Regions from separate parts of the Roseateles sp. DB2 genome, predicted to be linked through region 1. Evidence: predicted binding sites of a transcription regulator. Region 1 holds the regulator's gene; each other region holds the start of a gene.
What was found. The regulator LexA, encoded in region 1, represses DNA repair genes until DNA is damaged. The targets are predictions, from matches to a motif close to ACTGTATNNNNATACAGT.

Region 1 (2,265 bases):
CCTGGTCGGCAGCGTAGACCTGGCCCGCCACACACACCATCACCCCGGCAGCGGCCGCATCATTCACCAGATGGGCGGCGTCCAGCATATTCTGGGGGCCGTCCAGTTGCAGGGCTGTTGCGGGGCGCATGGCGGCGGTCAGCACCACCGGCTTGCGGGGCGCCAGCACTCGATGCAGGAAATACGCCGTCTCCTCGATTGTGTCCGTGCCATGCGTGATCAGCACGCCGCGGACTTCATCGCGCGTCAGCTGCGCTTCCACGGCCAGGGCCAGTCGGCGCCAGGTCTGGAAATCCATGTCCTTGCTGTCCAGCTGGGCGACCTGCTGCGCCTCCAGCCTGAACGTTGACAGGCCAGGCACGCCAGCGATCAGGGCCTCGACGCCAATCTCGCCCGCCTTGTAGCCTACGTTGTCATTGGCCTGGGCCGCCTTGCCGGCAATGGTGCCGCCGGTGCCCAGGATGACGATCAAGTCCGCAACTTTGCTTTGCAATTTCTGAAGTCCTGGATAAAAATACAGCCACTGGATGAACATCCAGATTCTGATGAATTCAAGCGCCGGAATTCCAAGCGCCCAAGTTTCAACCACCGAAAGGTCGCCCGTGGACGCCAGCCCCAAACTCACCGCCCGGCAGCAGCAGATTTTCGATCTGGTGCGCCAGAGTATCGAGGAAACCGGCGCGCCACCCACCCGTGCCGAAATCGCCGCTGAGCTGGGCTTCAAGTCGGCCAATGCTGCCGAGGAACACCTGCAGGCGCTGGCGCGCAAAGGTGTGATCGAGCTTGTGGGCGGCACTTCACGCGGCATCCGCCTGCCGGGGGCGGCACTGAAGGCCCTCAACAGGGCCCGCGAAGTGCGCGAATCCCTCAGAAGCGATGCGCAATTTGCATTGCCCATCCCGGGCTTGGCCCAGCTGACTCTGCCGCTGGTGGGTCGCGTGGCGGCCGGTGCCCCCATCCTGGCCCAGGAGCACATCGAGCAGCAGTACAGCGTCGAACCCGGCCTCTTTGCCAAGAAGCCGGATTACCTGCTGCGCGTGCGTGGCCAGAGCATGCGGGACATCGGCATCATGGACGGCGATCTGCTCGCGGTGCAGAAATGCGCCGAGGCCAAGAACGGTCAGATCGTCGTGGCACGCATCGGAGAAGAAGTCACGGTCAAGCGCTTCCGCAAAGAGCGCCAGCACATCAGCCTGCTGCCCGAGAACCCGGACTTCCAGCCCATCATCGTCACTGGTGACGAACCTTTCGCCATTGAAGGGCTGGCTGTGGGACTGATCCGCAATCAGTTCTGAGGCCGCTGCACCGCAGCCAAGGCGCCCGAGGGGGCGTGGTAGCAGCGGGCCACCGTGCGTTTCTTCGCCTGGATGCCCTTTCGGTGCAGGCCTGCCATCAAGCCATTGCGCACCGCTGGCACAAGATCACGGGGTCAGGTCTTGCCAAGTTTGGGCATCCAGCGAGTTGCCGCATTCCAGCGAGCTGCCGCATGAAAAACGCCCACCGAAGTGGGCGTCTGTCTTTCTGACCCATGCAGGCTCAGCCTGCTGGGCAGGCGTGCTTAGCGCACGACCGCGATCTGCTCGCGGGCACCGCCCTTGTAGGTGTACAGGGTCAGGGCGCCGTTCTTGATGTCGCCCTTGCCGTCGAAGCTGATCGTGCCCGTCACGCCCTTGAAGCCTTCGGTCTTGGCCAGCACCGGCAGGTACTTCGCGGGTTCAGCCGAGCCCGCCTTCACCATCGCCGCCACCATCACGTTCAGCGCGTCGTACACGTACGGTGCATAGATCTGCACCTCGACCTTGTACTTGTCCTTGAAGCGTGCCTTGAAGTCTTCCATCGACTTCTTGGATTCGCCTTCCACACCACCAGCCTCGGCGCACACCACCTGGCCGTCACCCATGGTGCCGCCCGACAGCTTGGGCAGCTCGCCCGAGCAGATGCCGTCGCCGCCCATGAACTTCGCTTCGATGCCCAGCTGCTTCATCTGGCGCAGCATCGGACCGGCCACAGCGTCCATACCGCCGAAGAAAATCACGTCGGGCTTCTTGCCCTTCAACGAGGTCAGGATCGAGCTGAAGTCCGTCGCCTTGTCGTTGGTAAACTCGCGGCCCACCACCTTGCCACCGGAGGCCTTCACGCCCTTCTCGAACTCGTCCGCCACACCTTGGCCGTAGGCAGTACGGTCATCGATCACTGCGATGGACTTGCCCTTGAGCTGCGTCACAGCGTACTTGCCCAGCGTGCCACCCAGGTGCACGTCATCGG
Region 2 (2,265 bases), on a different contig from region 1:
CGAACTCGGCGGTCTTGAAGGGCGGGGCGACCTTGTTCTTGACCACCTTGACCTTGGTCTCGGAACCAATGACTTCCTCGCCCTTCTTGATGGAGCCGATGCGGCGGATGTCCAGGCGCACCGAGGCGTAGAACTTCAGCGCATTGCCGCCGGTGGTGGTCTCGGGCGAGCCGAACATCACGCCGATCTTCATGCGGATCTGGTTGATGAAGATGACCGTGCAATTGGTCTTCTTGATGGTGGCGGTGAGCTTGCGCAGGGCCTGGCTCATCAGGCGAGCCTGCAGGCCGGGCAGGGCGTCGCCCATCTCACCTTCCAGTTCGGCCTTGGGAGTGAGTGCGGCCACCGAGTCCACGATGATCAGGTCCACGGAGCCCGAACGCACCAGGGCGTCCACGATTTCCAGGGCCTGTTCACCAGTGTCAGGCTGACTGATCAGCAGGTCCTGCAGATTCACACCCAGCTTCTGGGCGTACTGCACGTCCAGGGCGTGCTCGGCGTCGATGAAGGCACAGACGCCGCTGAGCTTCTGCATCTCAGCAATGACCTGCAGGGTCAGGGTGGTCTTGCCGGAGGATTCCGGGCCGTAGATCTCGATCACCCGGCCGCGCGGCAGGCCGCCGACACCCAGGGCAATGTCCAGGCCCAGGGAGCCGGTGGAGACGACCTGGATGTCCTCGATCTTCTCGCCCTCGCCGAGGCGCATGATGGAGCCCTTGCCGAACTGCTTTTCGATCTGGGCGAGGGCGGCCTGCAGGGCCTTGGCTTTTTCGGTGTTGACGGCGGGGTTTGCAGACTTGGCGGGGGCGTCCATTGATTGCTCCTTTGAGTGCACGCATTATGGCCGAATCTGTATGTTTGTACAGTAGTTCCAGTATCCACTGCTGACACGCGCTGGCAGGAGTGCGCAACCGATTTCAGTCCCTAGAATGGAGGAAAGCTGTCGCTCATGCCATCCAGGCGACAAAGGCCAAGGAGACACCGATGCGCATCCTGATCGCGGAAGATGACCAAGTGCTGGCCGATGGCCTGTTGCGCGCCCTGCGCTCCAGCGGCTACGCGGTAGACCAGGTCTCGACCGGCACCGAAGCCGATGCGGCCCTGGCCTCCCATGAATTCGACCTGGTCATCCTGGACCTGGGCCTGCCCCGCCTTCACGGCCTGGAGGTGCTGCGCAAGCTGCGCGGCCGTGGCGCCACCATGCCGGTATTGATCCTCACGGCGGCTGACAGCGTGGAGCAGCGCGTCAAGGGTCTGGACCTGGGTGCGGACGACTACATGGCCAAGCCCTTCTCGCTGCAGGAACTGGAAGCCCGCGTGCGCGCCCTCACCCGCCGGGGCCTGGGCACGGCGTCCAGCATCATCAAGCACGGCCCACTGTCCTTTGATGCCACTGGCCGCGTGGCCTACATCAACGAGCAGATGGTGGAGCTCTCGGCCCGCGAGCTCTCACTGCTGGAAGTGCTGCTGCAGCGCGCCGGCCGTCTGGTCAGCAAGGACCAACTGGTGGAACGCCTGTGCGAATGGGGCGAGGAAGTCAGCAACAACGCCATCGAGGTCTACATCCACCGCCTGCGCAAGAAGATCGAGCAGGGCCCCATTCGCATCGCCACCGTGCGCGGCCTGGGCTACTGCCTGGAAAAGATCCCCGGCTGAATGCGCCGCAGCTTCGCCAGGCCCCTGAACCCCGTGCGGGGTCAGGTCTTGCCTTTCCCCTGCGGAGCCCAGCCTGATGGCAGCTGACAGCGGTCAACGCTCACTGTTCGGCGAGATCCTGGACTGGATGCTCGCTCCGCTGCTGGTCATCTGGCCCATCAGCGTCGCCCTGACCTGGCTGGTCGCCCAGGGCATCGCCAGCAAGCCCTATGACCGGGAGCTGGGCGAGATGGCCCGTACCCTGGGCCTGCAGGCGGCCGCGGAGCCGCGCAACCAGGCCGCCGCCAATGCCCGCTCGCGCTACGCGCTCTCGCCCGAAGCGGCCGCCCTGCTGCGGGCCGACGAATCCGACACCGTCTACTACCTGGTCCAGGGGCCGCGCGGCGAGTTCCTCAGCGGCGACAAGGAACTGCCCACACCGAATCCGGACGAGGCCGTCGTGCCCTGGGAGCTGCGCTTCCGCGACGACGAGGTCAGCAACGAGAGCGTGCGCGTCGCCTATCTGTGGGTGACGCCGGAGGGCAATGCCAAGGGACAGATGCTGGTGCAGGTGGCCGAGACCCTGGGCAAGCGCTCGCGCCTCACCAACGAGATCATCAAGGGCGTGAT
Region 3 (2,265 bases), on a different contig from region 1:
AGGTACCCTGGATCGTCTGGCTACCCGAGGCCAGCGCACAGCGCTACGGCGTGGACAGGCGCTGCCTGCGCGAGCAGTTGGAGACCCCCATTTCCCACGACTGGCTGAGCCACACCGTGCTGGGCCTGGCCGAGGTGCACAGCGCCATCTACCGGCCGGAGTGGGACCTGATGCGCCGCTGCCGCCGAGCGCCATGAGCTCTGCAAGCCTGGCCGCGCAGGACCCGGGATCCGTGCCCTAGAAAAGCTCGCCTTGCGCAGCCGGCGGCGTTGTAGCCCGCAGTGAAGGCCGCATGAAGAGGGTCAGGTCCATGGGCGTGCGCTCCCTGTTCAGGCCCAGGCGCGCACAGGCCTTGCGCATGCGCTGCTGCAGCAACTCGGCCCACAAGCCCTCCCCTTGCATGCGGCTGCCGAAGCGCGGATCGTTGTCACGGCCACCACGCAAGTCGCGCACCCGGGCCATGACCCGCGCTGCGCGATCCGGGAAGTGCTGCTGCAGCCAGTCCTGGAACAGCGGATTCACCTCCCAGGGCAGGCGCAGCGGGATGCTGAAGGCGGCGCGGGCGCCTGCCTCGGCCGCTTGCTCCAGGATGCGTTCGAGCTCGGGCTCGTTGATGAAGGGGATCAGCGGCGACACGCTCACCCCCACCGGCACACCTGCGGCCGCCAGCGTGCGAAGCGCCTGCAGGCGTCGATGCGGCGCCGCCGCGCGGGGTTCCAGGATGCGGGCCAGGGCCGGATCCAGCGTGGTGATCGAGACATACACCGCCACCAGCCCCTGCGCCGCCATGGGCGCAATGAGGTCGAGGTCCCGCTCCACGCCCGCGGACTTGGTCACCAGCGAAAAGGGATGCCGATGCGCCGCGAGTACCTCGATGAGCTGCCGCGTGATGCCCAGCTTGCGTTCGATGGGCTGATAGGCGTCCGTGGCTGTGCCGATGCACAGCAGGCGCGGCTGGTAGCGCGGGCGGGACAGCTCGGCCTGCAGGCGCTCGGCGGCGTTGACCTTGGCCACCAGGCGGGTCTCGAAGTCCAGGCCGGGCGACAGATTCAGGTAGCTGTGGGTCGGGCGGGCGAAGCAGTAGATGCAGCCATGCTCGCAACCGCGGTAGGGGTTGATCGAGAGGTCAAAGACAATGTCCGGCGACTGATTGCTGCTCAGGATGCTCCGCACGCGCTCCTCGACCACCTGCGTCTCGGGCGGCAGCGTTTCCTCCTGCACCTGCTGTTCCAGGGTGCCCCAGCCATCGTCATAGGCCTCGCGCTGGTCCCGTTCGAAGCGATGGGCCAAGACCAAGGCACTTCCACGCCCCTTGATGGCATGCGGCCACGGCAGCGGCAGAGCCTCTTCGCGGTCAGCGAAAAGGTCGTCATCCTGGGGAGTTGGAGGCATTGTCATACTGTATATTTATACAGTAATTCCCTCGGTCACGCGAATGACCCGTCAGGCAGCGCAGCCACTGGCGCCAGCGGCACGGGCAGCAAAAAGCCCGGCGTCGCGCCTTGCGCTTCGCCGGGCCGGTCAGGCACCGTCAGCTGCTACCGATCAGTATTCGTCCCCCGCCGGACCCACATAGCCCGGGGCCAGGTTCTCGAACTTGGTGTGCATGCGCTGGAAGGCCAGCTTCACCGTGCCCACGGGGCCGTTACGCTGCTTGGCGATGATGATCTCGGCCACGCCCGGTTCCTTGCACTCTTCCTTGGTGTAGTACTCGTCGCGGTAGATGAACATGATGATGTCGGCATCCTGTTCGATGGCGCCCGATTCGCGCAGGTCGGACATCATGGGCCGCTTGTCCGGCCGAGTTTCCACGCTTCGGTTCAGCTGCGAGAGCGCGATCACCGGGCAGCGCAGTTCCTTGGCCAAGGCCTTGAGGCCGCGGGAGATCTCGCCCACCACGGTGGCGCGGTTCTCTTCGCTCGCGCCGCCATTGCCGCTCATCAGCTGGAGGTAGTCGATGATGATGAGCCCCAGCTGGCCGCACATGCGGGCCTGGCGGCGGGCGCGGGCCCGCACTTCGCTGGGAGAGAGGCCGGGGCTCTCGTCGATGAAGATGGAGGCCTTGCCGAGCTTGTCCACGGCCTCGGAGAGCCGGCTCCATTCGTCGTCGGCCAGGCGGCCGGTGCGCAGATGGCCCTGGTCGATGCGGCCGATGGAACCCACCATACGCAAGGCCAGCTGGGCGGCGCCCATTTCCATGGAGTAGATGACCACCGGCAGGCCTTCGTTGATCGCCACGTTCTCGCCAATATTGATGGCGAAGGC

Region 2: a site for LexA is predicted at 850-867, ahead of recA (recombinase RecA). Genes of this name have one in related genera too.
Region 3: a site for LexA is predicted at 1,399-1,416, ahead of ACS5PK_RS06250 (PA0069 family radical SAM protein). Genes of this name have one in related genera too.

The regions. Positions count from the first base shown of each region.
Region 1 covers NZ_JBPZGY010000007.1:196,683-198,947, forward strand. The annotation lists gene ACS5PK_RS13305 (asparaginase) at 1-493, opposite strand, end outside; gene lexA (transcriptional repressor LexA) at 603-1,295, shown strand; gene ACS5PK_RS13315 (branched-chain amino acid ABC transporter substrate-binding protein) at 1,559-2,265, opposite strand, start outside.
Region 2 covers NZ_JBPZGY010000018.1:51,775-54,039, reverse strand. The annotation lists gene recA (recombinase RecA) at 1-814, opposite strand, end outside; gene ACS5PK_RS20240 (response regulator) at 985-1,656, shown strand; gene ACS5PK_RS20235 (sensor histidine kinase) at 1,733-2,265, shown strand, end outside.
Region 3 covers NZ_JBPZGY010000003.1:265,470-267,734, reverse strand. The annotation lists gene ACS5PK_RS06255 (phosphoethanolamine transferase) at 1-197, shown strand, start outside; gene ACS5PK_RS06250 (PA0069 family radical SAM protein) at 238-1,398, opposite strand; gene dnaB (replicative DNA helicase) at 1,546-2,265, opposite strand, start outside.